Regions from separate parts of the Roseobacter sp. EG26 genome, predicted to be linked through region 1. Evidence: riboswitches for the same ligand, from Rfam matches in the RefSeq annotation. Region 1 holds a riboswitch; the other holds the start of a gene.
What was found. A riboswitch is a leader RNA that binds a small molecule or an ion and turns the genes downstream of it on or off. The one in region 1 is predicted to bind thiamine pyrophosphate.
Positions count from the first base shown of each region.

Region 2: another riboswitch for thiamine pyrophosphate. It lies ahead of ACOTTU_RS22275 (thiamine ABC transporter substrate-binding protein); the one in region 1 lies ahead of thiM (hydroxyethylthiazole kinase).

Region 1 covers NZ_JBNBLH010000016.1:4,541-16,612, forward strand. Annotated here, with positions in the region: gene ACOTTU_RS22375 (MFS transporter) at 1-261, opposite strand, end outside; gene ACOTTU_RS22380 (MFS transporter) at 258-599, opposite strand; gene ACOTTU_RS22385 (hypothetical protein) at 809-1,090, opposite strand; gene ACOTTU_RS22390 (tetratricopeptide repeat protein) at 1,153-1,566, shown strand; gene ACOTTU_RS22395 (hypothetical protein) at 1,621-1,824, shown strand; partial or broken gene ACOTTU_RS22400 (ABC transporter permease) at 1,996-2,726, opposite strand; gene ACOTTU_RS22405 (hypothetical protein) at 2,723-3,013, opposite strand; gene ACOTTU_RS22410 (ATP-binding cassette domain-containing protein) at 3,013-3,447, opposite strand; gene tenA (thiaminase II) at 3,444-4,130, opposite strand; gene ACOTTU_RS22420 (ABC transporter substrate-binding protein) at 4,127-5,065, opposite strand; gene thiD (bifunctional hydroxymethylpyrimidine kinase/phosphomethylpyrimidine kinase) at 5,062-5,880, opposite strand; gene thiE (thiamine phosphate synthase) at 5,877-6,512, opposite strand; gene thiM (hydroxyethylthiazole kinase) at 6,509-7,285, opposite strand; TPP riboswitch at 7,327-7,415, opposite strand; gene ACOTTU_RS22440 (NADPH:quinone reductase) at 7,867-8,847, opposite strand; gene ACOTTU_RS22445 (YybH family protein) at 8,952-9,353, opposite strand; gene ACOTTU_RS22450 (YybH family protein) at 9,384-9,803, opposite strand; gene ACOTTU_RS22455 (winged helix-turn-helix transcriptional regulator) at 9,966-10,298, shown strand; gene ACOTTU_RS22460 (bifunctional transcriptional activator/DNA repair enzyme AdaA) at 10,514-11,599, shown strand; gene ACOTTU_RS22465 (isocitrate lyase/PEP mutase family protein) at 11,586-12,072, shown strand, end outside.
Region 2 covers NZ_JBNBLH010000015.1:42,365-54,436, reverse strand. Annotated here, with positions in the region: gene ACOTTU_RS22290 (6,7-dimethyl-8-ribityllumazine synthase) at 1-351, shown strand, start outside; gene ACOTTU_RS22285 (ATP-binding cassette domain-containing protein) at 348-1,040, opposite strand; gene ACOTTU_RS22280 (thiamine/thiamine pyrophosphate ABC transporter permease ThiP) at 1,027-2,583, opposite strand; gene ACOTTU_RS22275 (thiamine ABC transporter substrate-binding protein) at 2,559-3,539, opposite strand; TPP riboswitch at 3,575-3,676, opposite strand; gene aroC (chorismate synthase) at 3,768-4,868, shown strand; gene ACOTTU_RS22265 (TetR/AcrR family transcriptional regulator) at 4,865-5,458, opposite strand; gene ACOTTU_RS22260 (DM13 domain-containing protein) at 5,604-5,984, shown strand; gene ACOTTU_RS22255 (DMT family transporter) at 6,057-7,031, shown strand; gene cobO (cob(I)yrinic acid a,c-diamide adenosyltransferase) at 7,047-7,646, shown strand; gene ACOTTU_RS22245 (branched-chain amino acid aminotransferase) at 7,696-8,565, opposite strand; gene ACOTTU_RS22240 (MarR family winged helix-turn-helix transcriptional regulator) at 8,737-9,249, shown strand; gene ACOTTU_RS22235 (response regulator) at 9,246-9,947, shown strand; gene ACOTTU_RS22230 (exodeoxyribonuclease VII small subunit) at 10,031-10,273, shown strand; gene ACOTTU_RS22225 (polyprenyl synthetase family protein) at 10,276-11,145, shown strand; gene dxs (1-deoxy-D-xylulose-5-phosphate synthase) at 11,156-12,072, shown strand, end outside.

The sequences.
Region 1 (12,072 bases):
CCCCAAGACAATATTCCGCCCACCAAAGCGATCTACGATCTGCCCGCAGGCCGCACCGGAAAAGGTCATGATCCAGTTGCCGATGCTATTGATGCCAGCGGCTGTGATGGCGGATTGGCCGTGGTCCTCAAGAACCTTCGGCCCAAAGGCAAGATAGGTGACATAGGCGGCATTAAACACGCCCCATGCGGCGGCAGCACAGAGGATCAGACGCGGGTGGTCATCGCACCCCGTTTGCGCCATCCGCGTGCGGCAAGTCATGTGGCGGGCGGTGAAACAGAAAGACGCCGAGGGCTGCGATCAGACAATAGACTGAGGCCGCCTGAAAACGGGACCTGCCAGCCATATATCTGGGAAAGCCAAGCATCGCCGACTTGACCCATAGCCATGCCGAAAGGCCAGGACATCACGAGGATGCTCATAGCTGTCGCGATCTCGCGGCCTTCAAACCAATCCGCCGCCATCTTGGTTAAATAAAGCGAGGTGAACAGAAAACCGATCCCGGCAAAGACCCGGCCCATCCCAATGGCCCAGCTATCTGTCGCAAGGGAGGGCGCGGCCCCACCCGCGGCCAATGCGCTCAACCCAAACACCACCATGACTCGATCCGACAGGTAACGTCCCTAATACTCCGTGGGGATGGCCAGAACCAGTCCTGGTGCCATGAACAGCCCGATCAGAAAACCGATATCAACATAGTCGAACCCGAAGGCGACGACCAAATCGTCGCCGACGGACGCCACGGTTTGAAACTAGAACCCAAGCCCGATGCGGGCCAGAAACAGTAAGCTCAAGATGCGCCAGCGCATCACACCCAGCCAAGTCCGCGTAGGGCATGTACGTCGTTCCAAATCTTGGTCATATGACTAATTTTGTCGCCATCGAACTGCATGACATAGGCGTATTCCGACGCCACGGCTTTGCCGGTTGGTGCGACTGGTCCGCCTTCACTCGTTTGCGTTCCCTGGAATTCGGCAGCAGCAACGACAGTGCCTCTTGCTTCGTCCAGCGCAAAACCCGTTAACTGGTAACGGCGATCCGGTACGGGCGTCAAAAGCCCCTTCATCCAGTCGCATATGGGAACTGACAATGCGGTCCTGGCATCTGCTTTATGACTTTAGGCCCGAAAGATATGCTTACGCCAAGACCTTGGTGGAACGTGCTTCAGCAATTGATCCCGAGATCGCAGAGGTGAACATGATTTTGTCGTTGATCAACCACCACATCGCCATCATGGGATTTGGCCCCGACACCCAGTCCGCAATGGAAACTGCATATGTACTGGCGCGGCGCGTGGCGCAGTTGGATGACCGCAATGAATACGCGCATTGGGCTTTGGGGATTTCTTGCTGGGGTTTGTTCAAATACGAAGAGTCCCTCGCAACCTTGGAGCGCGCCGTAGCTCTCAACCCAAACTGCTCGTTGGCTGATGGCAGCCTTGGCACTTTGCTCGGCATCCTTGGCCGCTCAGAAGAGGCCATTGCCAATCAGGAAACCGCCATCCGCGCCAATCCCCTCGACCCAAGTATTTTCTTCCGCCGTTCTACGTTCGCACTGGGGCACTAAGTGGCGGGACGTTTTGAGACCGCAATCGAATGGGCAGAGCGTGCAATTCACCGAATGCGACGGTGGTATTCCGCGCATATTGTTTTGGCCGCCAGCCATGTTGCACTTGAACGCCAAGAAAATGCTGTCGAAGCGGTCAAGACCTGTCGGAATGCGCTGCCCGAAATCTGCATCAAGGACCTGGATCGTGCTCCTCTGAGGGATCACGATAAACTGAATGAGCTGCGGGCGCGTTTGTTCAAGGCAGGTTTTGCTTGAAAACTGGTCGCTTTAATTATTGAAGAGGCCATTGGTGCAATCGCAGCGAAAGAGCGCATCGTCCGCGTTGCCGACATTGGAAGATGAAAGAATAACAGCGAATGTCAGCTCTGAGCCCATATTGACCGATGCTGGGCTTCGTACGAATGGCGGTTCTGTGAAAGTTGGGCCTCACCTCCATTGTAACCGCGCGGCTGCCTTAGTGACCATAAAGTACAAGGCGATCGTTATAAGTGCGAGTGTGATCAGGCTGGCGAACATCAGGTCGGTTTTGGCGCGGCCATTCGCGAGGAGCATTAAATATCCCAAACCCTTGGATGCACCGACCCACTCGCCGATCACCGCACCAATGGGCGCATAAACAGCCGCCAGTTTTAGACCGGTTCCCAAAGAGGGCAACGCATAAGGTATTCGAATCCGCCACATGATTTGCCGACTTGTCGCGTTCATCGTCTTGGCCATGTCCGAAACATCGCGCGGAATGCGTATAAGGCCGTCGTAAAAGGCGCTGGTCACGGGAAAGTAGATGATGAGTACCGCCATCACGACCTTGGAGGCGATGCCATAGCCAAACCACAGGGTGAGAATTGGGGCCAGAGCAAAGACAGGGACGGCTTGGGTGAGGATCACAAGAGGCATCATCAGTTGATGGAGGCGTTTTGAGCTTGCCAGTTGTATTGCTGTCAGAGCCCCCAGCAGTGATCCCAGCATAAGGCACAAGGTGACCTCGGTCGTGTGACCAATGCACTTTCGGTGATCAGTACGCGGCTTTCCCAGCCTGCTTGGGCCACACGCCACGGCGAGGGCAAAATGAAGGGCGGTGCGCCGGGGATCCAGACCAGCGCTTGCCAGATCAACAAACCGAACGCAGTCGCGCCCAATGCGTAACGAATATGACTCATCTCATCCCCCTGAGATGGGACAGCAGTGCCGCCTGACAGGCGGTTGTCTCGGGCACGTACTGGTCCCGAACCGGGGGTGTTTGTGGTGGCTGCCACAACTCGGTGCCTTCTGGGGTCAGGACCACAATCTGATGACCAAGCCGCACGGCCTCGGTCGGATCATGGGTGACCATCAGAACTGTTTTTCCTTTGAGCATCTGTGCGGACAGGTCCTGCATATCGGCGCGCGTGCTGGCATCAAGTGCCGAGAAGGGCTCGTCCAAAAGCGCTACAGGCCGATCTTCCATCAAAGTGCGGGCCAGCGCCGCGCGTGGGGCATTCCGCCGGATAAATCAGCAGGTTTCTTGTCACGACTGGCGGACAGACCGACACGATCAAGCAGGGCTTCGGCACATGCCAGATCGGGTTTACTCTCCCGAAGGCGTGCGCCCAGAACCGTATTTTCAAGCACCGTCAGCCAAGGCAACAGCAGATCAGATTGCGCCATAAAGCTGATCCGCCCGGCAAGCGGTTGACTGTCTGATGCGGTGATTTGGCCGGTAAATGTCCCGCCGCCATCAAGCCCGGCTATCAATCGCAGCAGGGTTGACTTGCCAACGCCGGATCGCCCCAGGAGACAGACCCATTGCCCCGCAGGCAGTGCAAGATCAATCGGTGCAAAGAGTCGCCTGTCCGCGATGTCATAGTGACCAGACACGTGGATAGCAGGGACCTCTGTCACGCGCCACGTAGTCCCATGTCCCAGAACGCGGCTTCTAGCCGAGTGGCCGTCGTGAACCGATTTTGAAGCTGAGACCACCGCGGGCTATTGGTTGGATCGTTTCCTAGTCGCCGCGCGACGGCACCGTCGATCATTGTGCCGACGGCCCGCATCACGTCTTGGTATTCATCGCCCGCATAGGTTTGGATCCAATCGTCGTAGGGCGTGTCTTGCACCGCAAATCTCTCCAAGCGCAGCCCGATCTCGCCATAGCCAAAGCAGCACGGCGCAAGTGCTGCCATCACATCCAGAAAATCTCCCTGAAGACCAGCGTCCATCACATAGCGCGTATAGGCAAGGTTTTCGAACTCTTCGCGCGCGGAAAACAGGCTGGCTTCGTCGATCCCTTCGGCAGCGCAGGTTTTGATGTGCAGGGCCATTTCATGGTTGACCAACGCATCGACGGTACCGGCGCAGACCTTCATTTCCTCCAGCGTTTCCGATTTGACCACGGCAAGAGACCACGCGCGGGCGAAGTGGATCAGAAACACATAGTCCTGGATCAGATAGTGCAGGAAGGCGGCGCGCGGCAAAGTGCCATCGCTGAGGCCTTTTACGAAAGGGTGATGCGTGTAGGAGTGCCACGCTTCGGAACTGCCATCACGCCATCGCGCGAAGCTGGTCCCATAGGAGTGATCATTCATTGTGCGGTAACATCGATGGCGATTTTGGAAACAGGGTTCAGCGCGGGAATGAGACCAGCCTCGTGCAGGAAGGCTTCAAACGCGGCATACCGTCCGACATGCATCGCCGTTGGGCGCAAAGCAAAGCGGGGCAACGTGTCGGCCCAAGCGCGCTTGTTCAACTCGTCCTGAAGCTCAGGCGCGGTTCCCGAGAAAATCTCCCATGAGTCTTGCGGGTGATTGATGATGTATTGCGTGGCGTTCTCTGTGGCGGCCAGAAAGCGGCGGATCATGTCTGTGTCCATTGTGTCAGGATTGGCGACGTAGATCAGTTCATCATACGGCGGCAGCCCTTCTTCTTCGACATAGAAGCACCGGCCCGGCACGCCTTTGATATCCATTTGATTGAGTTCAAAGTTTCGGAATGCCCCGGTCACAGCATCCACCTGACCTGACATCAGCGAAGGCAAAAGCGACCAGTTCACGTTGATCAGTTCCACATCATCAAGCGTCAGCCCGTGGGTTTTGAGGACATGACCCAACATCGCTTCTTCAACGCCCCCCACAGAGAAACCAACCTTGCCCCCCTTTAGATCGGCGGGAGATGCAATTGGTCCATCGGCAAGCGCCAAAAGGCAGTTGAGCGGCGTCGCGACAAGCGTGCCAACACGCTGCAACGGCAAGCCTTCGTGGATTTGCAGATGCAGTTGTGGCTGATACGAGATCGCCAAACCGGCTTTTCCCGCCGCGACCAGCTTTGGCGGATCAGATGGGTCCGCAGGCGCAATGACCTCGACCTCCAGATCGACATCGGCAAAATAGCCCTTTTCCTGAGCAATGATGACCGGCCCGTGGTCAGGATTGACGAACCAATCCAGCAAAAGTGTCATCTGATCCTGTGCCCAAAGCGGGGCAGCAACAAGGGAAAGGGCCGAAGCGAGCAATACGGACTTCATGAGAATACATCCTTTGATTGGCGGAATAGGCTTGCGAAATGATGGGTGGGCCCGTGGCCAGAACCGACATTGAGTAGATCGGCTTGGGCAATGGCGTTTGCGACATAGGACTTCGCAGCAGCAACGGCCGTTGGGATGTCGTGGGTCACTGCCAACTGGGCAGCAAGGGCCGATGACAACGTGCAGCCCGTCCCATGCGTGTTACGGGTTGGCGTACGGGCGCCTTCAAACCACGTGGCGACATCGGCTGTGACAAGGCAATCAGGGCTATCGTCGTCGCTCAGATGCCCGCCCTTCATCAACACAGCCGTCGGACCAAATGCGCAAAGCGCGCGCCCCTGGCTTTGCATTTCGACGCGCGTCGTTGCCACATCAAGCCCCAGCAAATGGGCCGCTTCGGGAAGGTTCGGCGTCAGGATCGTTGCCATGGGCAACAGCTCATCCCGGACCACGGCAATCGCTTCGGGCTGTAGAAGCGGCGCGCCACCTTTGGCGATCATGACAGGGTCAAGGATGATGGGGACGTCACGACCTGCAAGTGCCTCTCCGAGCGCTTGCGCGATCCCGGCGTTTGCGATCATCCCGATCTTGACGGCATCCACGCTGATGTCATCGAAGACGGCCTTGATCTGGGCCTGCACAAACTCCGGCGGGACAAGGTGGATGCCACTCACACCTTGCGTATTCTGCGCGGTCAAAGCGGTCAGCGCTGCCATGGCAAACGCGCCGTTGGCCGATATGGCCTTGATGTCGGCTTGAATGCCCGCGCCGCCCGAAGGGTCGGAGCCGGCGATACTGAGTACATTTGGGATCATACGAGATCCTCCGTTATCATGAATTTCTGTGCCGCCGCTTTAGGATCAGGTTGTCCGCAGATGGCAGACACCACGGCTTGACCATTTGCGCCGCTGGCCAAGACCTGTGCTTGATGCACCGATTTCAACCCGCCAATCGCGACCGTCGGCAGCGACGTCAAGGCGACCAGCCTTTCTAATCCCTCAAAGCCGATAGGGGCTTCATGATCTGCCTTGGTCGCCGTTCCAAACACCGGTCCAAGACCCAGATAATCAATGATGTCGGGATCTGCCGCCTGTACCGTTTCGATGGTTTCACACGACAGTCCAAGGATTTTACCCGGCCCCAATAAACTGCGCGCCTTCTCGGGGGCCATGTCTCCTTGCCCGATATGCGCACCGTCGACGTCGGCCTCGATGGCGGCGTCCACATCATCGTTGATCACGAGGGGCACGCCCGTCCCTGCGAGGGCAGCCTTGAGATCAACGGCCATTTGCACCCGTTCAGCGGTGCTCGCCTCTTTCGCTCGGAGCTGCACCATGGTGACGCCGCCCGAGACCGCGTCTTGCACCGTTCTTATCAACCCGTAGTCGCGACACAGCGTCGGGTCGGTCACGAGGTAAAGCCGCAGTTTTTGGCGCAATCCGATCATTCCTGGATTGCCCCGGACAATTCGTCGGGTTGTGTGGCGCTGAGGGCATCGAGGAAATGCACTTGAAAACTGCCCGGGCCGTTGGCCTGCTGCGCGGCTTTGGTGCCGGCCACCTTGAAATGCGCCGTCGTCGCAAGTGCTGCGTCGAATGCCGGCCCGCTGGCCGCATAGGCTCCCATCAGGGCTGTTTGGGCGCAGCCCAACGCGGTCACCATCGGCATGATCTCGGACCCGCCTGTGATCTTTGCCGCGCGTGCGCCATCGGTGACAAAGTCTACCGGCCCGGTAACAACAACCACTGCGCAGTAGGCCTCGGCGATAGAGCGTGCAGCGCTTTCAGCAGCACCCACGCTGTCACCACTATCGACACCTTTGCCCGCGCCCGCCTCACCCGCCAGCGCCATGATCTCAGAAGCGTTGCCGCGCAAGATCGTGGGGCGCAGCGCCAAGAGATCCTGTGCAACGCCCTTGCGGAAACCGGAAATGAAATGCGCCACGGGGTCCAAAACCCAAGGCACTTTCTTGTCGTTGGCGGTGCGCGCCGCGGTCAACATGCTGGCAGCCCAGGGGGCGGACACGGTGCCAATATTGATCGTCACCGCGCCACAAATGGGCGAGAACTCGGCAATCTCTTCCTTAGCATGCACCATCGCGGGAGACGCCCCGGCTGCCAGGACCACATTGGCCGCTGTGTTCATCGCCACATAATTCGTGATGCAATGCACCAACGGGTTTTGCGCACGTAGTGTTGTGAGTAGGTCTTGCGGGGCCATGGCGTCTCCTTCTCGGCGGGAAAAGGCGACGACGTTCGGTGAAAATCGGAACGTAACCTCCCTCCGCCAGCATTATCTGGTTCAGGTTCAAAGGGTACGTCTCAGCCTTGCGGCGCCCCCGGTTCGGTTCTGATAGACGAGCCGTGAGAGCTGGTCAAACAACAAACTCTGCCGCTTAGGGAACAGCAACGCCGACCTTACATTTCATAGCCGAAGGGTCCGCTTCGTCCCGCGGCATGTCCTTCGCTCACCCAAGCGCTTTGCGCTCGCAGCGAATGGCAGGTTCGACGGGCTGCACCGCAGAACGGCTACCTGTAGGCGAACGGCCGGTATGGGCCAACCCTTCCGAGCCGGTCAGAAACAGGGACTAGACGCTGCGCCTGCTCCAATGACATCAGTAAACCCGAAAGTTACCGCTGCTGCTCGACGCAGGAATCCCCGCTGGGTCAAACAAGCAAAAACAGAATTGTAACAGATATCTTTAATCCGCCAGCCCGTCGATACTTGGTCAAACCGATTTACCTGTCGCCGCGCCCTGCACGCGCGACCGTGGGCCCAACGTGAGTTGCAGTCAGCACGCTCTAAAACCTGACCACGACATTTCCGATGGTGGATTTGGTGTCGACCGCGTCATGCGCCTCGGCGATTTGATCTGGAGAATAACAGGCATGGATTCGTGCGCGAATGGTGCCCGCAGCGAGCATCCCGCTGAGGTCCGCGATGGCACGGTCCAGAACATTGCGGGGCAGCATGAACACGATGAAAAACGCCATGCGCATCTGCTGGACCACCGCTTCGACCATAGGGAAGTCGCCCGTGAAAGCCTCCGAGCCATAGGCCGCCACGAACCCCCCATTACGCAGAAGGCGCGGCAGCGAGGTCGCGTTCGCCCCGAGATTGACCTCTATGATGTGATCGACGCCGGTGCCGTCGGTGATCTCGTGTACGCGGGCGACGACATCCTCACGCTTGTAGTTGATGACGTGGTGAGCCCCGTTTTGCGCGGCCGCGCGCGCCTTGTCGTCCGAACTGACCGTTGCGATCACCGTGGCCCCTTTGGCCAGAGCGATCTGGATCGCGTAGGCACCAACAGCGCCCGCGCCGCCCTGCACGAGGATCGTCCGACCTCCTACCGCGCCGTCCATCGTGACCGCGTGGTAGGCCGTCAACAGGGGCACACCGAAAGTTGCCCCTTCTTCAAAGGAGACATTATCCGGTAGAGGAACGGCCTGTACTTCAGCGGTCACCGCGTATTCTGCGGCGGTGCCGTCTGCGCCACCCCATTGTGCGAAGTGCAGCCACACCCGCTGCCCGATCCGGCTCTGGGACACCCCTTCTCCGACCGCTTCGATGATGCCCGCCCCATCGTGATGCGGCAGGATGCGCGACCACTTTCCCTGGATCGGAAAGATGCCGGCCCGGGTTTTTGTGTCCGTCGGATTAACCCCCGAGGCCCTTATCCTGACCAGAACCTCACCGGGTTTGGGCTGCGGTTTGTCGATGTCGACGATCTCCAGCACCTCGGATGCTGGGCCTGTTTTCCGGTAGATGACGGCTTTCATTGTCATGGCTCCTGACGTGAATCTTATGGAGGCAAAGCGGGCCCGCTCCGATCAGCACGAATTATGCTGACCCGGCCAGGCCGGTGCGAATTTTGGGGCGTTGGTTAGCGCGCCGGGGCGGGCACGCGGATTGGGCAATCGATGAAGTAGGTCCAGCCGCCATGATCCATCTGTTTGACGACCTCTGTCGAGACGCCGCCGCCCAAAGCATTGCCGTCACGGTCCTCCACGGTCCATGCGCCTTGCAGGATCGCGGTGTCGCCATTGATCATTTCGCCGGAGACGGTGCCTTTGAGATGGACACGGTTGGCGACGAAATCGCGGAAAATTTCCCGCACGCCGGCATGGCCCTCCATCGGTTGTCCATCAGGGTCCATCGCCACCCGGCACTGCGGATGGAACATCGAGACAACGCCCTCCAGATCACCCTCTTTGATAAACTCTGCCACGCGCTCGACAATCTGGTGTGGGCGCTTGGCAATTTTGCGTTTGGCTGTCACGGTCATGTGTTTGGTCCTTGGATCAGTGTTTGGGGGTCAGGCGAAGAGTGCAGGCGTAACGTCGGGTGGCGTGTTGTCGATGTCGAAGAGCAGTTTCCACTCGCCGGCCGCATTGCGCCGATAAGCCAGCAGGACGCGGCCGGTCAGATGGGCATCCTCGGGCGGGGTAACGCCCTGGGGCGGCTCGAAATAGTAAGCCCCCAGAAGCAGTGCCATGTCACCTTCGATGAACGCCGCCTCTTCCTTGTGGTGCAGAGTGCCGTCGATGGCCTCGAAGGCCTGCATGTACCACGGCTTGATCTGGTCGACGCCGCGCATCAGGGGCGCGCCGGCATTGGCGTAGATGCATTCGGGATCGTAGAGCGTAAAGAGCGCGTCAATGTCCTTGGCGTTGAATGCCGCCAGCCAGGTGCTGAGGTTCTCGCGAACCCGGTCAATCTCTTTTGTGTCCAGCATGGGACCCCTTTCTATACTGCGATGCGACCCGTACGGGCCGTCGGTTGAGCGACTCATTTCGATGTGTCAGGGTGACAGGTAGCAATCGACCAATCTGTGTTCTACATGCAGGATTGTGCGTTACTTACACCCATGTAAGTGCGACAATGGGAGGCGATGGATATGCCATTTGAGTTTGATCTCGATACCAGTGTCGGTGACTGCCCGGTCGAGCTTGCCGTCTCGATGATTGGCGGCAAATGGAAGCCGGTTCTGCTGTTTCATCTGATGATGGGAGCCAAGCGGTATTCTGAGCTGCAAAGGCTCGTGCCACGGGCGTCAGACCGTATGCTGACCCGGTCGCTGCGCGAATTAGAAAATGTGGGCCTAGTGAACCGCGAGGTCTTCGCGGAAGTGCCGGTGCGGGTCGAGTACTCGCTCACCCATGACGGCGAAACGCTCTATCCCATTCTGGCCGAGATGAGCAAATGGGGGACGAACAGACAAAAGGTCTGAGACCGGGTGACCACGTCGAACCAGACGATCAGTCAACAGGCAGGAAATGAGGCTGCATCCCGGCATCAATCAAAGTCCGATAATTTTCGGTTTTGAGTCCATAGTTCCGAATGCAGCATTTTACGACAAGGTCGGCATATGCGTCGATCAGAATAATTTGAATAGACGCCTGATCTTCGGCGGCACCGGATTTTTCCTGTGCTATCTATGCGAGCATGCTGTTCGATCTTCCTAATCACAATACGCTCTACAAAGCACTCTTGGCCCGCAATGCCTCCTATGACGGGCAGGTTTATGTCTGCGTCTCGTCAACGGGTGTCTTTTGTCGCCTGACTTGTCCGGCCCGCAAACCCAAGCAAGAGAATTGCACGTTTTTCGGAACTGTCGGGGAATGTATCGAGGCGGGCTACCGGGCGTGCAAGCGTTGCCATCCTCTTGAACCTATGGCCTTGGCTGACCCCGCAATTGCCGCGCTGCTCGCGGCTTTGGATGAGCGACCTGACTATCGTTGGCGGGAAAGCGATATCGAACGGATGGGATTTGATCTTTCGACCATCAGAAGAAGTTTCAAGCGCCAGTTTGGAACGACGTTTCTGGAAATGGCTCGACAGAGGCGACTTAGGGATGGATTCGAGACACTCGTCCATGGTGGTGCGGTGATCGACGGTCAGCTTGACGCTGGTTTTGACTCCGCCAGTGCATTTCGGTCGGCGTTCCTGAAATTGCTTGGTAAAGCGCCTGGCAACTTGTCGGCCGACCCGATGCTCTTTGCTGATTGGGTCCAAACGCCTTTGGGCGACATGGTCTCGGTCACCAGCAAATCCCAACTCCACTTGCTTGAATTCATTGACCGTAAGGCCCTGCCAAAAGAGCTTGAACGACTGAACAGCTTCACGAAGGGCCGCCTTGGCATTGGGCAGACAGAACCCGCCGCGCAGATCAAGGATGAGCTCGCCATGTTTTTCAACGGATCATTATTGGGGTTCCAGACGCCATTGGCCTATCATGGATCGGAGTTCAGCAGCGCGGTCTGGGATGCGTTGCGCGAAATCCCAGCAGGCACAACGTGCAGCTACAGCGACATTGCTGCCCTCATCGGTCGTCCTTTGGCTGTTCGGGCCGTCGCTCGGGCGAATGGCGCGAACCAGATCGCTCTGGTCATCCCCTGTCATCGCGTCATTGGCGCAGACGGTTCGCTGACCGGATACGGAGGGGGTCTTTGGCGCAAACAAAAGCTTTTGGAAATTGAGCGACAATATCTGCCTGAGAGGGCGAAAGGAAATCATCATGTCACAGGCTGAAAAGGCAAAGCACTTTGCGGAACTGCATCAAAGGGGCAATCCGTTGGTGCTCTACAACATTTGGGATGCCGGAGGAGCGAAAGCAGTACAGGAGGCAGGCGCGGCTGCCGTTGCGACGGGCAGCTGGTCCATGGCGGCAGCGCATGGCTACGACGATGGAGAGTCTATCCCGCTGGATTTCGTCCTTAGAATTGTCGAACGCATCTGCGACAGCGTTAATGTCCCGGTGACAGTCGACTTTGAAGGGGGCTATGCGACCGATCCCGATGAGGTTGCTGAGAATGTTCGCGAAGTCATCCGCGCGGGCGCGGTCGGCATTAATTTCGAGGACCGGATCGTAAAGGGTGAAGGGCTGCATTCGATATCCCCACAAGCCGCGCGCATTCGCGCGATCAAAGCCGCCGCTGCTGATGAAAGTATCCCGCTGGTTTTGAATGCAAGAACCGACCTCTTCCTTGGAACCGACCCGGCCA
Region 2 (12,072 bases), on a different contig from region 1:
TCGCAGGTCGAGGTTTTTGACGTACCGGGGGCGTTCGAGATGCCCTTGATGGCCCGCGATCTGGCCGGCACCGGTCAATATGATGCCGTGATCTGTGCGGCGTTTGTGGTTGATGGCGGCATCTACCGGCATGATTTTGTGGCACAGTCCGTCGTGGACGGGTTGATGAGGGTCGGTCTGGATACAGGCGTGCCGGTTTTATCCGTTTCACTGACACCGCATCATTATCAGGAAACTGATCACCACAACGCGATCTATCGCGCCCATTTTGTGACCAAGGGCAAAGAGGCCGCATCAGCGGCACTCGGGATTTTGAAAGCACGCGCGTCATTGCGCGCCAAGGCGGCCTAGCCGAGGTAGGCGCGCAGGGCTGGCGGCGGGTTCTCAAGCAGCGCCGCCGCCGGTTGCGGCGCTTCAGCCCGCCCGCCTTCGACAAAAATCACGTCATCGGCAATGCGCCGCACATCCTGCGGGTCATGGGTTACCATCAACAGGGTGGCACCTGTCTCATTGCTCAGATCATGTACCAGATCGAGCATTTCATACCGCAGGGCGGGGCCCAATGCCGCAAAGGGCTCATCCAGCAGGATCACTGGCCGGTTTTGAACCAGCACGCGGGCCAAAGCGGCACGGCTTTGCTGGCCGCCCGAAAGTTCCCCCGGTTTTCGGTCTACCATCTCGCGCAGGCCCACTCTCTCCAGCGCCTTACCGATGCGGTCCTGATCGCTTGCCGACAATTTCAGGTCCGGCCGAATGCCAAGCCCGATGTTTTTGGCAATGCTGAGATGCGGGAACAGGTTGTTATCCTGAAACAGCATCGCAATCGGACGTTCGCCCGGTGCCGCATGGGTGATGTTTTGGTTCCGCCACCACAGTTTGCCGCCGCGCAGCGGCAAAAACCCTCCAATCGCACCAAGCAGGGTGGATTTTCCGGCACCGGAGGGTCCGATCACGGCGGTTTTACGTCCCGGCTCGACGCTGAAACCGGCCTTCAGGGCAAAATTTCCCTGAGACATCACAACATCTTCAAGCTTCAGCACGCCAGCGGCCTCCCTTGTCGCAGAGCCAGAAAAGCCCCAATGCCATCGCGAGCAGCAGCAAGGCCGCGCCGGCAGCGGCCTCGGTACGATACGCGCCCATCAAGCGGTACATCTGCAACGGCAGTGTTGCCCGGTCCGGGTCCGCAAAAAGGGCGATGACACCAAGATCCCCGACCGATAACGCGCCGGTCAAACCCGCAGCAAAACCGATTTGAGCGCGCAACCGCGGCAGCACCAGCCACCGCCAGGCGGACCAACCGCGCAGGCCCAAAGAGCGCGACAGACGGTCGAAGGTAACCAGTGTATCGCGCATCGGCGGCACAAGTATCCGCAGGGCAAAAGGCAGCGCCATCATCGCATTGATGAGCGCGGTCACCGGCAGGGCCAAAGGCACCGGGTCGGCAATCGGATTGATCAGAATGAACCAGCCGGTGCCGATCATCAGGGGCGAGGCGGAAAGACCGATCAGCCCGATGGCTTCGGCACCACCTGCCCTGCGCGAGCTAATCCATCCGGCCATTGGCAGTGCAATGATCAGCAGGGTAAGGATACTGAGCACCGCAACACCAAGCGAATTCCCCGCCGTTTTCCACACGACCGCAGGCATTTCCGGCAGACCTTGCAAACCGGCCAGAACAATCGCCAGAAGCGGCAGCAGCAGGAACGCGCTGCCCAATGCGATGACAATTGCGTCCAGAACCTGTTGCAGGCCCGACCGCGCATCCCAGCGTTGCAGGGTGCGGTCCAGACCGGCGCCAAGCGGGAAATTCGGGATAATCCACAGCGCGATCAACGCAGCCCCCCCGGCAATAAAAAGCTGAATAAGCGACAGCAATGCCGCCCGGGCGAGGTCGAAATCAAACCGGAACGCCTGATAGATGGCCAGTTCGATGGTTGTCGCACGCGGTCCGCCGCCCAGCGTGAGGGCCACGGCAAAACTGGTCAAACAGATGACGAACACCAGCGCTGCCGCCCCGGGCACGATTTGCACCAGCAATGGGTATTCCAGGGTGCGCCGGATCATCCGAGGCGGTAAATTGAGCTGGGCGGCCAACCGAAACCGCTCGGCTGGGATGCTCTGCCAGCCTTGCAGCAGGAGCCGCGTTGCCAGTGGCAGATTGAAAAAAACATGGGCCAGAACCACGCCGTGCAGCCCGTAAATTGAAAGCGGGGGTACCCCAAAATAGCCCAAAGCGGCATTTGCCCAGCCTGATCGGCCAAAGACAGTCAAGAGCCCGAGTACTGCGACAATCACAGGCAGGATGAACGGGGCTCCCAACAGGGTGATCAGAAAACCGCGCCCGATAAACCGTCGCCTGGCCAGCGCCCGGGCCAAGGGAATGGCGCAGAGTACAGAAATCAATGCCGACAGGATCGCCTGCACCACCGTAAAGCGGATCGCGGCCCATTCGGCAGGTCCGATACCGCGCCCAACCTCGGCGCGCAATCCAATGCCCAGAAAGGACAGCAGGACCGCCACGACGACAAAGCCACCCGCGACGATCCCGGTGGTGCCGATTACTGGCTGAGCGCGCTGCGCCATGTCTCAATCGCTTCAGCCTGCAGGCTGGCTGCTTCTTCTTCCGAATAGAAGAGGACCTTCTCCGGCAGCGCCAGTTGCGCCCAGCCTTCGGGCCACTGGTCCTTGGGCAGCGCTGACGGCAGGGACCAATTGGCGGTCGGGATCATCTGTTGGAAATCCTGCGACAACACATAGGCCATGAAGGCGTCGGCCAGTTCCGGCTGGTCGGTCTGGGCGATTTTGCCGACGGTTTCGACCATGAAATAGTGACCTTCGGGGAAGATCGCGGCCTTCTTGGTGAAATCGTCCTCAGCGAACATGTGATAGGCGGGCGAGGTCGTGTAGCTCAGCACCATGTCAACCTCCCCATCGGTGAACATGCCGTAGCTGGCGGACCAATCTTTGGTCACCGTGAGGATTTTAGGGGCAAGTTTTGTCCAGACATCCGCGGCTTCTTCGCCGTAAACGGCCTGAACCCAGAGCACCAGCGCCAGACCGGAGATGGACGTGCGCGGGTCCTGAATGACCAGTTTCACGTCATCAGACATGTCCAGAAGCGCGTCGAAACTCGCGGGCGGCGCGTCCATCGTTGTCTCATTGTAGATGAACGCCGTGTGGCCGTAGTTGAAAGGCAGGAATGTGTTATCCGTCCATTCGATCGGCAATGTCAGAGCGCCGTTGTCCTGACCATGTGGCGCAAACAACCCCGTCGCGCGGGCCTTTGCCGTGACGTCGGAGGTCAGGCCGATGACAACGTCGGCCTTGGTGCGCTCTCCTTCGAGCAACAGTCGCGGCAGCAGATCGCCGGTGGCAAATTGCAGATCGCAGTTGCAGGTTTGCTCGAACCCGGCTTCGATCTTGGGGCCGGGACCCCATTCGGAGGTGAAATAATCACCCGCATAAACGGTCAGCACCGGGGTGTCGGCCCCGGCTTGAGTGGCCAGCAACAGGCTGGTGACAAGAAGAGTTCTTCGCATGATCAGTCCTTTCAAATGCGTCGAACGGCGAAAGAGGATGATCAGCTCACCTTCCCTCCGCCGGTCTTAACCGGTTCAGGTTCTACGGGTCCGCGCATATGCACATCTCAGCCGGAAAGGCCCCCCGAGGTAAGGCGACAGGTAGTGCGGTTGCGCGGGATTGGCAAGCGATAAGCTCTTGAGGCGACCCGCCTGCCCCGCTAAGCACCGGGATCAAAGGAGCGTTTCATGTCGATCAACAGCTTTGGCCACCTATTCCGCGTTACCACATGGGGTGAAAGTCACGGACCTGCGCTGGGGGCGACCGTGGATGGATGCCCGCCGGGTATCGCCATTGATGAGGCGATGATCCAGCAGTGGATGGACAAACGCAAACCCGGCCAGAACAAATACACCACGCAGCGGCGTGAAGCGGATGAGGTCAAAATCCTGTCCGGCGTATTTGAGGGTCAGACCACAGGCACGCCGGTGCAATTGTTGATCGAGAACACCGACCAGCGATCCAAAGATTACGGTGACATCAAGGACAAGTTCCGCCCGGGCCATGCAGACATCACCTATTTTCAGAAATACGGGGTGCGTGACTATCGCGGTGGTGGGCGCTCCAGCGCGCGCGAAACGGCAGCGCGGGTTGCGGCTGGGGGTCTTGCGCGCGCAGCAATTGCGGCGATGGCTCCAAAGATTGAGATCAAGGGGTACATGACCCAGATGGGTCCGCATCAGATCGACCGGGCGCGATTTGACTGGAACCAGATCGACCAGAACCCCTTTTGGGTCCCGGATGCGCAGGCCGCCGCGGATTGGGCCGACTATCTGGACAAGCTGCGCAAGTCAGGCAGTTCCGTCGGCGCGATCATAGAGGTTGTGGCACGCGGTGTGCCCGCCGGGCTGGGCGCGCCGGTCTATGGTAAGCTAGACACGGATCTGGCAGCGGCAATGATGAGCATCAATGCGGTCAAGGGCGTCGAGATTGGTGAAGGCATGTCCGCCGCGATGCTCACCGGTGAGCTGAACGCCGATGAGATCACAATGGGTCCGGATGGGCCTGAATATAGCTCCAACCACGCGGGCGGTATTCTGGGTGGTATCAGCACAGGTCAGGACATTGTCGTGCGCTTTGCGGTCAAACCAACATCCAGCATTCTGACCACGCGCCGCACGATCACCAAGTCGGGCGAAGAGACCGAGATCATCACCAAGGGTCGGCATGATCCTTGTGTGGGTATCCGCGCTGTCCCGGTTGGCGAAGCGATGATGGCCTGTGTTCTGCTCGATCATATGTTGCTGCATCGCGGTCAGATCGGCGAAAATCGCGGGCACATTGGTTAGGCGCCGTCCATCTCCAACAGGCGTCTGATGCTGTCGACGCTTTGCTCGACGATGCCCAGCGGCATGCGGGAGCGGGCCAGCACGCGCAGCCCGATGTATTGGGTCAACAGGACATTGGCGATGGCGCGACGCTCGACGTCCGGCATTTCTGCGTGCAGGGGAGAATCGTTCAAAGCCGCTTCCAAACCTTCGCGAATGCCACTCATGCCCTTTTCGACCGCTGCTGCGATATCCGGATCAGACATTTCATAGCCCGCGGCCGCAGAGCATAACAAACACCCGCGCGTATCGCCTGCTGCCACTGCCGCGCAAAGAGCGGCGAAAAGGCTGAGAATTCTATCACGACCATCCGGCACAGAGCTATCCGTGAGACAGGCTTTGGCCGCACCGACAGCTTCCTCCTCGTAATGGGCAAGCACCAGAAGAAAAAGCGTTTTCTTATCCTTGAAGGCCTTGTAGAGGCTGCCGCGCGTCAACCCCATGCCATCGAGCAAGTCAGGCAGTGACGCTTCCAGATAGCCTTTTTCCCAAAAGACATTGGCGGCCTTTTTGATCGCGTCATCTGTCTTGAACTCTCGAGGCCGTGCCATTTCTTACTCCTGTGCGCCAGCATCAATATAGTTCGGAACCAATCGTTACACAATTCACGCAAACGTGTATTGTACTAAGTGGTTCCAAATCCTAACTTGCCGCTATCACAAACCGCAACAGCCTGAAAATAGAAAGACTGGTTCCATGAAAATCATCCTCAACGCGTTCCTTGCTCTCGGCCTTACTGTCCTTGCAACCTTTGGTGCCGCTGCTGAAACTTCCGGCAGTTTCATCGGTAAAAGCGACCACATTACAACCGGCGGTGTAACGGTCGTGAAAAACGCCGATGGTACCGCAACGGTGATTCTGGACGAAAAATTCTCGCTGGATGGCGCGCCTGACCCCCGCGTGGCCTTCGGTAAGGATGGCAGCTATGCACCAGAAGCAGATCTGGGCGTGCTGCAAAATCTGAACGGCAAACAGGTCTACACCGTGCCTGCTTCCGTAAATGTAGATGACTACAATGAAATCTACATCTGGTGCCTGAAATTCTCGGTTCCGCTTGGCGTCGCAGCCCTGAACTGAGAATAAAGGAGGATCAAGCGTGGCATCCCTTGCGCGCTTGATCTTTCACCACCACGGGCGCAAGAGAGGCCCATGGCCCAAGACCTCACTCAAAATCGCCCCGGCCGCGCTATTGCTTTAAAGCTCTGCGCGGTTTTTCTGTTCATGGTGATGGCGGCCATCATCAAAAGTGTTTCAGGCGAAGTACCGCCCGGTGAGGCGGTGTTTTTCCGGTCCTTGTGCGCCATGCCCATTATTGCCTTATGGCTCTGGCAGCGCGGTCAGCTCCGCGAAGGATTGATCCCTTCCAACCTCATGGGCCACGTCTGGCGCGGGGTTTTCGGGACCACCGCCATGGGCCTGACCTTCGCCGGGCTTGGTCTTCTGCCGTTACCTGAAGTCACCGCAATCGGATATGCATCGCCCATGTTCACGGTGCTTTTCGCGGCGGTACTGCTGGGCGAGAAGGTCCGGATATTTCGCCTCTCTGCGGTTGCGCTTGGTCTTGTGGGCGTCATGATCGTCATGGCACCGCGCCTGAGTGTCGGATCCGATGATCTGTCACAAGCCGCGACGCTAGGGGCCATCATGGTTCTGGTGGCCTCGATCTTGCGGGCCCTCGTGCAAATCCACGTCAGACGGCTGGTCAAGACCGACCACACGGCAGCGATTGTCTTTTACTTCTCTGCCACGGCAACTTGCCTTGCCTTGCTCTCCGCGCCCATCGGGTGGGTTGTCGATCACCCGTCCTTTGTCTGGGTCTGGCCCGACAGATCGGTATTTATTTGGCTGGTGACCGCAGGGCTCGTGGGCGGGGTTGCGCAAATCATGGTCACGTCGTCCTATCGTTTTGGCGGCGCTTCCATGCTGGCACCTTTTGACTATGCCTCGATGATCTTTGCCAGCATCATAGGCTATGTGGCGTTTAGCGAAGTCCCCACCGGCCCGATCATCCTCGGTGCCACCCTTGTCATCGCAGGCGGCGTGCTGATCATTTGGCGAGAACGTCAATTGGGGCTGGACCGCAGCAAATCCAAGCCCAATATGCCACCTTCAGGTGCCCCCTAACCAGAGGATCAGGAAATGAGCGACCCAGAGACCCACAAGGAAAAGATGAAAGAAGTGCAGGCCAAGCACCGCGCAAAGGTTGCCGAGTTACAGGACCCGGAAAAGGGGCTGGTGCTGGTACATACTGGCAACGGCAAGGGAAAGTCTTCCAGCGCTTTTGGTGTGGTCATCCGCGCGCTTGGATGGAAGCAGAAAGTGGGCGTTGTCCAGTTTATCAAAGGCAAGTGGATTACCGGAGAACGGCGGTTTTTCGACCAGTTGGGCGATGTGACCTGGCATACGATGGGCGAAGGGTTCACCTGGGATACGCAAGACAGGGAGCGCGATATTGCCGCGGCCCAGGCCGCATTTGGCAAGGCTGTCCAGATGATGGAGAGCGGGGATTATGACCTGATCGTGCTGGACGAGATCAACATCGCGCTGCGCTACGACTATCTCGACGTGGCACAGGTCATCGAGAGCCTGAAAGGCCGTGACAAGCGCACCGGCGTCATCCTGACTGGTCGCAATGCAAAACCTGAACTGATGGAATTTGCCGATCTGGTCACCGAAATGACCGAGGTGAAGCACCCTTACAAAGCAGGCATCAAAGCGCAACGCGGCGTCGATTTCTGACCCCGATCAAGGACTTCGGCGGGCGGCATTGCCACCCGCCAATGAACTTTCAGGCGCGTACAAGCTTTTCGTAGCTTTGGGCGATTTCGCGGGTGATGCTGCCCACCTCGAAGTTATAATCGCCGATTTGCCCGACAGGGGTGACTTCTGCAGCAGTACCCGTCAGCCAGCATTGCTCGAACCCTTCCAATTCTTCGGGCATGATGTGCCGCTCGTGCACCTTGATCTGACGATCCTTTAGCATGCCCACAACGGTCTGGCGGGTGATCCCATTGAGGAAACAGTCGGGGTCCGGCGTGTGAACCTCACCGTCCTTGACGAAGAAAATATTCGCCCCCGTGGCTTCGGCAACATAACCGCGATAGTCGAACATCATCGCATCAGAGCACCCTTTCGCCTCCGCCGCGTGTTTTGACATGGTGCAGATCATGTAAAGACCGGCGGCCTTGGCGTGGCTGGGGATCGTCTCGGGGCTGGGGCGCTTCCATTTGGAGATGTCGAGCTTGGCGCCCTTCATCTTGGCATCCCCGTAATATGCACCCCATTCCCAGGCAGCGATCGCCAGTTGCACAGGGTTACGCGCAGAGGCTACCCCCATGTCTTCACCAGCTCCGCGCCATGCGATGGCGCGGACATAGGCGTCCTGCAGCCCACTTGCGGCCAGAACTTCGACCTTTGCGGCTTCGATCTCGTCCACCGTGTAGGGGATTTCGAAATCTATCATCTGTGCTGATCGGATCAGGCGTTCGGAATGTTCCCGACTCTTGAAAATCTTGCCGTTGTAGGCGCGCTCACCCTCAAAGACGGACGAAGCATAGTGCATTGCATGCGTCAGAATATGGACATTGGCCTCGCGCCATTCGATCATTTGGCCATTCATCCAGATCTTGCCGTCGCGGTCATTGTAAGCGCCTGCCATCGTCTTTCCTTCCCTAGGTTCGCCGCCAGATTTGCATTTATTGCGCCAGATACGTCCGATACGGACATAATATTGCGCAAAAGATGCGATTCGATAGCCGTTCACTCTTGGAATGTCAACAACACTGACATATACTGGCTCAAGTTGATTATTGTATTTTGAGGCAAACCGATGGCAGACGGGCGATCAACAACAGCCCAAAGCGGTGAAAACCTTCTGTTTTTGACCGACGAGCAGCTACGGCAGGGTATTGAGGCAATGTTTTTTGCCTACCGCGGATTTACGGCTGATCCAGACCGTATCCTCAGCGATCTGGCCTATGGTCGTGCGCATCATCGCGCCGTGCACTTCATCAACCGTGCGCCGGGCACGACGGTCAATAACTTGCTCAATATACTCGGCGTGACCAAACAGTCGCTCAACCGCGTCCTTCGTACGCTCATCGAAGATGGACTGGTTGAAAGCAAGGTCGGTAAAGTGGATAAACGCGAAAGGCATCTGTTTCTGACCGAGGATGGTCAGGCGTTGGAGCAGAAGCTGTCAGACGCCCAACGCGCGCGGATGCGGATGGCATTCAGAGATGCCGGACCCGAAGCCGTCGCAGGGTTTCGAACGGTGTTGGAGGCGATGATGGACCGGGAAATGCGTTTTGCGTACACGCGGCTGAGGGACAGCGGCACATGAGTGATATGGACGCCCATCTGCTGATTGTAGATGATGATGAGCGCATTCGGACATTGCTGCAAAAGTTTCTGATGCGGAACGGGTTTCTGGTCACGGCAGCACGCGACGCGGAACACGCGCGGCGCATTCTGTCCGGTCTGGATTTTGATCTGATCGTTCTGGATGTGATGATGCCGGGCGAAGACGGGCTGACCCTGACGAAGTCTCTGCGAGAATCCCGCGCCGTGCCGATCCTGTTGCTGACGGCAAAAGGTGAAACCGGCAATCGGATCGAAGGATTGGAAGCGGGTGCGGACGATTACCTCGCCAAGCCCTTCGAGCCAAAGGAGCTGTTGTTGCGCATCAATGCAATCCTGCGCCGGATGCCCGAAGCGCCCGCCGATCAGATTGCGCCCAAGGTGCTGTCGCTTGGGGCCATTCGCTACGATATGGAGCGTGGCGAGATGTGGCAGGGCGAAGACCTTGTGCGGCTGACCGCCACAGAGATGCAGTTGATGAAAATCTTCTCTGCCAGTTGCAACGAACCGATCAGCCGCGCCAAACTGGTCGAGGAACTGGGGCGCGATCGCGGACAAGCGCAGGAACGCGCCGTAGATGTTCAGATTACCCGGCTGCGGCGCAAGATCGAGGAAGACCCCAAGCAACCGCGCTATCTGCAAACCGTGCGGGGTGCCGGATACATGCTGGCACCCGAATAACCCGACATTGTTGACCGGACGGACTGGCAACGCCCGCACTTGGGCGCTATGGTCTGCAACGACTTTGGAACAGGAAAGCGGCAATGACGGACACGCCCGTAGGTGAAATGAGTTTCGAACAAGCGATGGCCGAGCTGGAAAAGGTTCTGGGCCAGCTCGAACGTGGCGATGTGGCCCTGGATGAGAGCATCGCCCTTTACGAACGCGGCGCTGCGTTGAAAGCCCGCTGTGAAACCAAGCTCAAGGAAGCTGAGGAAAAGGTTGCCGCCATCACACTGGATGGTGACGGAAACGCGGCAGGCACGACACCGGTCGAAGGGCTCTGAGCATGTTTGCCGACCGTCTGAGCGCGTCTGCTCAGGCCATCCAAAAGCATTTCGACCTTGTTCTGGCAGCCCTGGACGATGTGCCTGTGGTGGACGCCATGGCCCATGCGACCCATGGCGGTAAGCGGTTGCGTGGTTTTCTGGTACTGGAAAGCGCCCGCCTGCATGGCATTGACGCGACCCATGCCATTTGGCCTGCCACCGCCATTGAAGCGTTGCACGCCTATTCGCTGGTGCATGATGATCTGCCGTGCATGGACGATGATGACATGCGACGGGGGCGTCCGACTGTGCATAAGAAATGGGATGAAGCCACGGCCGTTCTGGCAGGGGATGCACTTCAAACCCTCGCCTTTGAACTGGTGAGCCGCGCCGAGACCAGCGCCAAACCGTCGGTGCGCGCAGATCTGGTGTTGCGTCTGGCGCGCGCCAGCGGTGTGCAGGGTATGGTCTTGGGCCAGGCATTGGACATTGCGGCGGAAACAGCGGCAGAGCCTCTGACACTGGCCGAGATCACGACACTCCAGCAGGGCAAGACCGGTGCCTTGATCGAATGGTCAGCGACGGCTGGTGCCGCAATGGCTGAGGCCGATACAACCCCTCTGCAATCCTATGCACGCGCGCTGGGGTTGGCGTTTCAGATCGCAGATGACGTGCTGGATGTCACCGGAGACAGTGCAACCGTGGGCAAGGCGGTGGGCAAAGACGCCAGCGCCGGCAAAGCCACCTTTGTTTCGCTCCTGGGGCTGGATACCGCACGTCAAAGGGCCGCTGACCTGATTGACCAAGCCTGCGACAGCCTGGCGGGTTACGGAAATGATGCCAACACACTAAAAGAGGCTGCGCGTTTCGTTGTTACGCGCGCGCATTGAGAGCTTTGCTATGACGTCAGACAGACCGGACACACCCTTGCTGGACACGATCAATCGACCGGCTGACATGAAACAACTGTCGGATCGGCAGTTGACACAACTGGCCCGTGAATTGCGGTCGGAAACTGTCTCGGCGGTATCCGTCACCGGCGGGCATCTGGGAGCAGGCCTGGGTGTGGTGGAACTGACCGTTGCGCTGCATGCTGTCTTTGACACGCCACGCGACAAGATCATCTGGGATGTCGGCCACCAATGTTATCCGCACAAAATCCTGACCGAGCGGCGCGACCGCATCCGTACGCTGCGCATGAAGGATGGGCTCAGCGGTTTTACCAAGCGCAAGGAATCTCCCTACGATCCTTTTGGGGCGGCACATAGCTCCACCTCGATTTCTGCCGCTCTGGGCTTTGCTGTTGCCCGCGACTTGGGAGGCGTTGTGCCCGAAGGTCTGGGTGATGCGATCGCCGTGATCGGTGATGGGTCGATGAGCGCTGGCATGGCCTATGAAGCAATGAACAACGCGGGCCATCTGAAAAAACGGCTGATTGTCATTCTGAACGATAATGAAATGTCCATCGCGCCGCCGGTGGGGGCGATGTCCACCTACCTCAGCCGACTTTATGCCGAAGAACCCTTTCAGGACTTTAAGGCTGCCGCCAAGGGGGCGGTGAGCCTGTTGCCCGAACCCTTCAGAGAAGGGGCCAAACGTGCCAAGGATATCCTCAAAGGCATGGCCGTTGGGGGCACGCTCTTTGAACAACTGGGGTTTTCCTACCTAGGCCCCATTGATGGGCACGATATGGATCAGCTGCTGCCGGTGTTGCGCACTGTGAAGGCGCGGGCGACCGGCCCCATCCTGATCCATGTATTGACTAAGAAAGGCAAAGGCTACGAGCCTGCCGAAACCGCGCGTGACAAGGGGCATGC